2 regions of the Kitasatospora sp. NPDC048286 genome follow, and region 1 is predicted to be linked to the other one. Evidence: riboswitches for the same ligand, from Rfam matches in the RefSeq annotation. Region 1 holds a riboswitch; the other holds the start of a gene.

Region 1 (4,407 bases):
GCCGAGCGTCTTGTTGGAGGTCCAGCCCCAGTGGTTGCCCTGGCTGACCGCGACCAGCAGCGCGGAGAGCCAGCCGGCCAGGGTGAGGGCGCCCAGCGGGTCGGCGCCGCCCTCCTTGTCGGTGACCGGGTCGGTCGGCACGCGGAAGGCGACCAGGGCGATGGCGATCAGGCCGAAGACCAGGCCCATCCAGAAGATCGACTTGTAGTCCCAGTGCTCCAGCAGGAGACCGGTGGCGACCAGGCCGAGGCCGGAGCCGACGCCCATCGAGGCGCTGATGGCGGCGACGCCGCCGGTCACCTTCTGCTTGGGCAGCTCGTCACGGACGATGCTGATCGCGAGCGGCAGGACACCGCCGCCGGCGCCCTGGAGGACGCGGGCGACGACCAGCCAGGTGAAGGAGTGGGTGCTGACCGCCAGCGCCGAACCGGCGACCAGGCCGGCCAGCGAGATCAGCAGCATCGGCTTACGGCCCCGGAGGTCGCCGAAACGGCCCAGGAGGGGAGTCAGCACGGCTGCGGAGAGCAGGTTGGCGGTCATCAGCCAGGTGATGCTGGAGGCGGAGACGCTCAGTTCCTTGGCCAGCGAGGGCAGGATCGGGACGACCGCGGTCTGCACCACGCTGAACGACAGCATCGCCAGGATGAGGGCCGGCAGGACCCGGGCGCTGCTCTGCTTCTCGGCCGCGGTGGTGGGCTGTGGTGCCTCACTCACGGTTGCTTCCTCCCGTACATAGTGAATGAACTGAAGTAACCATGCAGGGAGATACTTCAGAGTGTCAAATATCGAGTGGTTAAGCTTTGGCAAAGTCGAAGGGTCGGGTACGCGACAAGGGCCCCGGACGGTGTCCAGGGCCCTTGCTGGTGGGGGCGGTCAGGCGAGCGGGCGTGCTGGGGCCGGGCGGGGGGTGTCGGGAGTGAAGGCGGACGGTGGGGTGTGGGGGTTCGTGGTGTCGTGGACCTCGACGTGCTCGCGACGGAGTTCCTCCCGGATCACCTCCTCGGTCGTGTACCGCTCGACGACCAGGCGGATCCGCTCGACGGGCGCGAGGTACTTGCGGGCCACCGCACGTTCCTCACGGAGAGTGACCTCCTGGACGGTCTCGGCGATCTCCTTGTCGGTGAGCGTGGCGCGCTCGGCCTCGCTGATCGGCGTCCGCTCGACCCGGACGCGCTCGCGGACCACCGGAACGCGGCGCTCGACCTGTTCGGTCGTCACGTACTTGCGCAGCTTCGCGGTGCCGAGGACGTGCCACTCGGTGGTGACCTCCAGCCGCTCCTCGCGGCAGGTGATCTCGACCGGGCTGCTCGGGGCGGCCGTGGGGGTGCCCGAGTGCGCGGTGGCGGTCGTGGTGGCCGCCGCCGGGGTGGGCATGGGGGCGGGCTGCGACTGCTTCGGTTCCATGGCGGGTGCGGCGGGGGCGGGCGCCGCCGTCGGCGGGGTGGCGGCCGCGGGGGTGCCGGGGGTCCGGGTGTCGGCCTCCGGGGCGGTCCTGGCGCTGTCGGGGGTGACGGGCGTGGCGGCGGCAGCGGGGGGCCTCGCCGGGGCGTGCTCGGGGGATCGCTCGGGGCTGTGGAAGGTGAGTGGCTTGGCCGGGGCCGCGGCGGTCGTGGTGGTGGCGGCAGCGGCCGCCGTGGTGCCGAAGTCGAGGTCGGGCTGCTTGGCCCGGCTCCCGTTCCCGTGTGGACGGCTGTCCATCGGGGTGTCGAGCCCGTAGTAGCGGTAGAGCTGGAGCTCCTGGGCGGGGGACAGGTGCTGGCCGACGCCGAAGTCCGGTGACTCCTTCACCAGCGACTTGTCGTACGGCACCCGCAGTTCGTCGCCCGCGAACTCGCTGGTGGTCAGCGGGACGAAGGCGTCCCGGCCGAAGATGCCGGTCCGGACCGCGGCCCACTCGGGCCGGCCGGTGGCGTCGTCCAGGTAGACCTCGTCGACCGTGCCGATCTTGTCTCCGTTGCGGTCGACGGCCTTGTGACCGATGAGGTCCCGGGGGTCGATGTCGGTCTGCACTTCTTTCCTCCCGCGTGCGCTGGGCCTGCGGAACTCCCGCAGCAGGGCGGCCGGAGCACCCGTCCCGTCCGCCACTTCACACCAAATGCCATGAATCGGACGGGCGCGAGCGGGGTGCGCCGGACGGGGTCGTGCGATCGGCCGTCCGGGGGACGCGCGTAGACCTCGAGTGACCCGACGCACCCGTGATCGGGAGGCCTCCCGCTGGTACCCTGGGCGGCGACCGCAGAGCCCGCTCGGGAGAGTCTCCGACAACGAAAACCGCTGGTCGGGGCGCCGAAGGAGCAACTCCTCCCCGGAATCTCTCAGGCATCCGTACCGTGTGGGGTAGGTCACTCTGGAAAGCAGGGCAGGAGCGTCGGCACGGAAGCCGGCGATCACCACCCTCACCGACGGTGCAAGCCGGCGGAGCGCCCACAGCGCCCCGTGCGGGTGAAGCTCTCAGGTCCCGATGACAGAGGGGGAGGCCTGTCGGGTCCGCCCGCCCAGGTTTGTCCGCCGCCCGCAGCGGCGAGGCCGGCCGGCGTGCGTACCCCCGCCGGTCCGTGACCAGGAGGCCTCGACCACCATGAACGCCCAGCCGAACGCGGGACGCCCCACCGGCGCCTCGACCCTCACCGAGCTTGAGCTGGCCAGTCCCTTCGAGAACCGCCACATCGGCCCCGACGCCGCCGCGCAGGAGAAGATGCTGGCGTCCGTCGGCTACGGCTCGCTGGACGAGCTCGCCGCCACCGCGGTGCCCGAGGCGATCCGTTCCATCACCGCCCTGGACCTGCCCGCGGGCCGGACCGAGGCCCAGGTCCTCGCCGAGCTGCGCGAGCTGGCCGACCGCAACCAGGTGCTCCAGCCGATGATCGGCCTGGGCTACTACGGCACCTTCACCCCGCCGGTGATCCTGCGCAACGTCATGGAGAACCCGGCCTGGTACACCGCCTACACCCCGTACCAGCCGGAGATCTCGCAGGGCCGCCTGGAGGCGCTGCTCAACTTCCAGACCCTGGTCTCCGACCTGACCGGCCTGTCGACCTCCGGCGCCTCGCTGCTGGACGAGGGCACCGCGGCCGCCGAGGCGATGGCGCTCGCCCGCCGTGTCACCAAGGTCAAGGGCGGTGTCTTCCTGGTCGACGCCGAGACCCTGCCGCAGACCCTCGCGGTGATCAACACCCGCGCCGTGCCGACCGGTGTCGAGGTCGTCGTCGCCGACCTGTCCGAGGGCATCCCGGCCGAGATCGCCGAGCGCGGCGTCTTCGGCGTGCTGATCCAGTACCCGGGTGCCACCGGTGTGGTCCGCGACCTCGCCCCGGTGATCGAGCAGGCGCACGGCCTGGGCGCGATCGTCGCCGTCGCCGCCGACCTGCTGGCGCTGACCCTGCTCAAGTCCCCGGGCGCGCTGGGCGCCGACATCGCCTGCGGCACCACGCAGCGCTTCGGTGTGCCGATGGGCTTCGGCGGCCCGCACGCCGGCTACCTGTCGGTGCGTACCGAGTACGCCCGCTCGCTGCCCGGCCGCCTGGTCGGCGTCTCCGTCGACGCCGACGGCAACCGCGCCTACCGCCTGGCGCTGCAGACCCGCGAGCAGCACATCCGCCGCGAGAAGGCCACCAGCAACATCTGCACCGCCCAGGTGCTGCTCGCCGTGATGGCCTCGATGTACGCCGTCTACCACGGCCCGGACGGCCTGGCCGACATCGCCCGCCGCACCCACCGCTACGCCGCCGCCCTCGCCGAGGGCCTGCGGGCCGGCGGCGTCGAGCTGCTGCACGGCGAGTTCTTCGACACCGTCACCGCCGTCGTCCCGGGCCGCGCCGCCGAGATCGCCGCCGCCGCCCGCGCCAACGGCATCAACGTGTACCAGGACGGCGAGGACCGGATCTCCGTCTCCACCGACGAGACCACCACCCGCGAGCACCTGGCCGGCGTCTGGGCCGCGTTCGGCGTTCCCGCCGGCGAGGTCGCCGAGGCCGCCGAGACGCTGCCCGCCGCGCTGCTGCGCGAGGACGAGTACCTGACCCACCCGGTCTTCCACAGCCACCGCTCGGAGACCGCCATGCTGCGCTACCTGCGCCGCCTGTCGGACCGGGACTACGCGCTGGACCGCGGCATGATCCCGCTGGGCTCCTGCACCATGAAGCTCAACGCGACCACCGAGATGGAGGCGGTGACCTGGCCGGAGTTCGGCCAGATGCACCCCTTCGCGCCGATCGACCAGGCCCAGGGCTTCCTGACCCTGATCCGCCAGCTGGAGCAGCAGCTGGTCGAGGTGACCGGCTACGACGCCGTGTCGATCCAGCCGAACGCGGGTTCCCAGGGCGAGTTCGCCGGTCTGCTGGCCGTGCGCGCCTACCACCACGCCAACGGCGACACCCAGCGCGACGTCTGCCTGATCCCGTCCTCGGC
Region 2 (4,407 bases), on a different contig from region 1:
GCCTTGGACAGGATGACGCCGCCACGCGGGCCGCCCAGGGTCTTGTGGGTGGTGGTGGTGACCACGTCCGCGTAGGGCACCGGGTTCGGGTGCAGCCCGGCGGCCACCAGGCCGGCGAAGTGCGCCATGTCCACCATGAGCAGCGCGCCGACCTCGTCGGCGATCCGGCGGAACGCGGCGAAGTCGAGCTGGCGCGGGTAGGCCGACCAGCCGGCGATGATCAGCTTCGGCTGGTGCTCCTTGGCGAGGCGCTCGACCTCGGCCATGTCGACCTGGCCGGTCTTCTCGTCCACGTGGTACGCGGCCACGTTGTAGAGCTTGCCGGAGAAGTTGATCTTCATGCCGTGGGTCAGGTGGCCACCGTGGGCCAGGCTCAGGCCCAGGATGGTGTCGCCCGGCTGGATCAGCGCGAACATCGCGGCGGCGTTGGCCTGCGCGCCCGAGTGCGGCTGGACGTTGGCGTGCTCGGCGCCGAACAGGGCCTTGATGCGGTCGATCGCGATCTGCTCGACCACGTCGACGTGCTCGCACCCGCCGTAGTAGCGGCGGCCGGGGTAGCCCTCCGCGTACTTGTTGGTGAGGACCGAACCCTGCGCCTCCATGACCGCCACCGGGGCGAAGTTCTCGGAGGCGATCATCTCCAGGGTGGTCTGCTGGCGGTGCAGCTCGGCGTCGACCGCGGCGGCGATCTCCGGGTCGAGGGCGTGCAGGGACTGGTTGAGAACCGTCATGGTGTGGTCTTCCCGGTGGAGGAGAGCGGAGGGACGGTGGGGGCGGGCCGGCGAGCGGCCCGCCCGGTCACGGGCTGGTCAGCCGCCGATGAAGGCGGTGTACTCGTCCGCGCTGAGCAGCGTGTCGGTGGCCTCGACGCGCACCTTGAACAGCCAGGCGTTCCCGAACGGGTCCGCGTTCACGGAGGCCGGGTCGTCGATGACGTCCTGGTTGATCTCGGTGACCTCGCCGGTGGCCGGGGAGAACAGGTCGCTGACCGACTTGGTGGACTCCAGCTCGCCGCAGGTCTCACCGGCGGTCACGGTGTCGCCGACCGCGGGCAGCTGCACGTAGACGATGTCACCGAGCGCGGTGGCGGCGTGCTCGGTGATGCCGACCGTGGAGACACCGTCCTCGGCGGCCGTCAGCCACTCGTGCTCCTTGGTGTACTGCAGGTGCTGGGGGTTGCTCATGGCGTCATTCTCCAGGATGGGAAGCGGGCACGACGAAGCGGGCCGCCGCGCGGACGGCTGCGACGTGCGTGTATGGGAAAAACGGGGGCGGGACGAAGACTCAGCGGGCGCGCTTGTAGAACGGCAGCGCCACGACCTGGACGGGCTCGTGCTTGCCGCGGACGTCCACCGCGACGGTGGTGCCGGGCTCCGCGTGGGCGGCGTCGACGTAGGCCATCGCGATCGGCTGGCCGAGCGTCGGGGACGGCGCGCCGGAGGTGATCCGGCCGATCGGCTCGCCCTCGGTGGAGACCACGGTGTACTCGGCGCGCGGCACCCGCTTGCCCTCGGAGACCAGGCCGACCAGCTTCTTCGGCGGGTTGGTCTCGGCCGCGGCGGCGGCCTGCTCCAGCGCCTTGCGGCCGACGAAGGCGCCCTCGTTGGTGGTCTTGTCGAAGCGGACGACCCGGCCCAGGCCGGCGTCGAACGGGGTCAGGTCGGTGGACAGCTCGTGCCCGTACAGCGGCATGCCGGCCTCCAGGCGCAGCGTGTCGCGGCAGGACAGGCCGCACGGGATCAGGCCGTGGCCCTCGCCGGCGGCGGTCAGCGCCTGCCAGACGGGCTCGGCGTCGACCGGGTGGCAGAAGATCTCGAAGCCGTCCTCGCCGGTGTAGCCGGTGCGGGCGAGCAGCACGTCGCGGCCGGCCACCTGGGCCGGGAGGATCGCGTAGTACTTCAGGCCGGGCAGGTCGGCGTCGGTGGTCTTCGCCAGGATGCCGGTGGCCTCCGGGCCCTGGACGGCGATCAGCGCGTAGGTGTCGCGGTCGTCGGTGACGACGGCGTCGAAGCCCTTGGCGCGGGCGATCAGCTCGTCGAGGACCAGCTGGGCGTTCGAGGCGTTGGCGACGACCAGGAAGGCGTCCTCGCGCAGGCGGTAGACGATCAGGTCGTCCAGGATGCCGCCGTCCTCGGCGCAGATCATGGTGTAGCGGGCGCGCAGCACGCCGAGCGCGGAGACGAAGCCGACCAGCGCGTGGTCCAGCATCTCGCCGGCCTGCGGGCCGGTGACGGTGATCTCGCCCATGTGCGAGAGGTCGAACAGGCCGGCCTTGGTGCGGACGGCGAGGTGCTCCTCGCGCTCGCTGCCGTAGCGCAGCGGCATGTCCCAGCCGGCGAAGTCGGTCATGGTCGCGCCGAGGGCGCGGTGCAGCGCGTCGAGCGCGGTCAGGCGGAGGGACGACATGGCCAGGAACTCCTCGGTCGGGGCACTCAGGGGTGCACGCACCGGATCGGACCCGCTCGGGGGCCGACCCTGCGCGCGGGCATGCGGCGGCGTGGGTCTCCCCATCTGTCGTCGAACCTGAGAGCTTCACCGCCCGCCGCCCGCAGCCGTTTCCAGCTTGGGGGACAGCATGACGGCTTGCACCGTGGGTGGGCACACGACATGGCCGTGCGCCGCTTTCCAGATGTGCCTAACCCGTGCGGTAGGGGTGCCTGAGAGATTCCGGGGAGGACTTGCTCCTTCGGCGCCGGCTGTGCCTGAGCGGCACTCCGGGCTCTCCCGCGCGGGTTCGAGCGGCCGGTGTGGAGTTGTAGGGGCCCGCGGCGCATGCCGTCGGACGGGCACATCATGGCACGTCCCGGGCGACGAGGGGAGGGGGGACCCGGTCACACCGCGCGGTATCCGGACACGGGCCCCGGACGGCACCCGAACACGAGCCCTAAAGAGGAAGGCCCCGGGGCCGCAGGGCCCGTCTTCGAACGCCCGCCTGCGGGGCGACGCCGGGGCACGCACCTCGCCGCGTTGTCGTCGGTCACCAATGCTCCGCAGTGGCTCCCTCCTCCGCCTTGCGATGCACGCACCCCAACGCCGCCCCGCCCGCCCTTCGGGCGGACGACGGGCGTTCGAAGACGGGCCCTAGACTGCTGCGCGTCGGCGCAGCAGTGGGCGGCCGACCGGCAGAGGGCGGAATCGGCGGCGCATGGGGTACCCGGTGGAGCAGCAGCAGGGGTGGGGCGGACCGGAGGAGGCGCCGGCGGGCGGCTCCTGGCCGGCCAACGAGCTGGAGCAGGTGCTGACCGCGGCCCTGGGGGACCCGGGCGCGACGCCGCGGGTGATCGAGGTGCTGGCGCGCAGCCAGGTGTGGGTGCCGCTGCCGGCCGGGGCCGACCCGCAGGGGCAGTCGCTGGACCTGCCGACCATCGAGCTGGGTGGCGACCCGTACGTGCCGGTGTTCTCCTCGCAGGAGGTGTTCCTCCAGCAGGCGCCGGGGATGGCCTTCGCGATCGCGCCGGTGTGGGAGTTCGCCCGCGGGCTGCCGCTGGGCCTGGGCATCGCGGTGAACCCGGAGGCGGCGGTGGGCATACCGGTGCCGCCGCAGGGGGTCGCCGAGCTGCGCCGCGGTCCGCGCGTGGACCGCTGGGAGGGCGCCGGCGACGCGTCGGAGCCGACCGGCGGGCGGGTGGCGCTGCGCGAGCCGGTGCCGGGCGAGGACCCGGAGCACTTCCTGGCCGTCTGCCGGAGCGAACTGTCGGCGCTGCCCGGGGTGCTGACCGCCCGCAGGGCGCTGGCCAGCATCGAGGGCGAGCCGACCGTGATGTTCGTGGGCGTCCAGCTGGACGCGGCGGCACCGGCCGATCCGGCCGCGGTGAACGAGGCACTCGGGCGAGCCCTGGGAACCGCGCCGCTGCCCGGCGGCGTCCACCTCGTACTGCTCGACCTCGCCGACGACCCGGTGGTCGAGTGGCTGCTCACCCGGGTACAGCCGTTCTACGCGCGGGTCTGAGCGGGGTCCGTATCAAAGGCACGTCGCCGTGGCGGTGGCCGGTGCCGCGCCATAGGGTGCGTGCAGACGGCCGACGGGTCGGCGGGTTGAGGGAAAGAGGCGCGGCGAGGTGGGCGCATGAGTGCGGGAACGGGAGCGGGCGGTGTGCCGGGGCCCTGGGGCCAGGCACCGGCCGGGCGCCCGGGAGCTGATCCCGGCGCGTTGGAGCGCGCCCTGCGCGACGTCGCGCCGGAGCGCTACGACGCGTACGAGCGGCTGCTGCACGCGCTGGCGGACGGTCAGGTCTGGATGCTGCTGTGGCACGGCACGCCGGGCAGCCCGGACGCCCAGTACGGGAACATGGAGATCAGCGGCCACGGCTACGCGCCGGCCGTCACCTCGTCCGAGCAGCTGACCGCCTCCGGCTGGGCGCGGGCCCACGAGGTGGTCTCGGGCCGGGAGATCGCGGCCTCGCTGTA

What was found. Region 1 has a riboswitch for glycine ahead of gcvP (aminomethyl-transferring glycine dehydrogenase). Riboswitches for the same ligand answer to the same signal wherever they lie in the genome.
Region 2: another riboswitch for glycine. It lies ahead of gcvT (glycine cleavage system aminomethyltransferase GcvT); the one in region 1 lies ahead of gcvP (aminomethyl-transferring glycine dehydrogenase).

What each region holds. Positions count from the first base shown of each region.
Region 1 is NZ_JBICZE010000003.1:13,144-17,550, forward strand. It holds gene ACGF13_RS07940 (MFS transporter) at 1-714, opposite strand, end outside; gene ACGF13_RS07945 (PRC and DUF2382 domain-containing protein) at 874-2,010, opposite strand; glycine riboswitch at 2,238-2,341, shown strand; gene gcvP (aminomethyl-transferring glycine dehydrogenase) at 2,579-4,407, shown strand, end outside.
Region 2 is NZ_JBICZE010000005.1:52,144-56,550, reverse strand. It holds gene glyA (serine hydroxymethyltransferase) at 1-731, opposite strand, end outside; gene gcvH (glycine cleavage system protein GcvH) at 810-1,184, opposite strand; gene gcvT (glycine cleavage system aminomethyltransferase GcvT) at 1,285-2,406, opposite strand; glycine riboswitch at 2,636-2,737, opposite strand; gene ACGF13_RS12880 (enhanced serine sensitivity protein SseB C-terminal domain-containing protein) at 3,146-3,949, shown strand; gene ACGF13_RS12875 (enhanced serine sensitivity protein SseB C-terminal domain-containing protein) at 4,067-4,407, shown strand, end outside.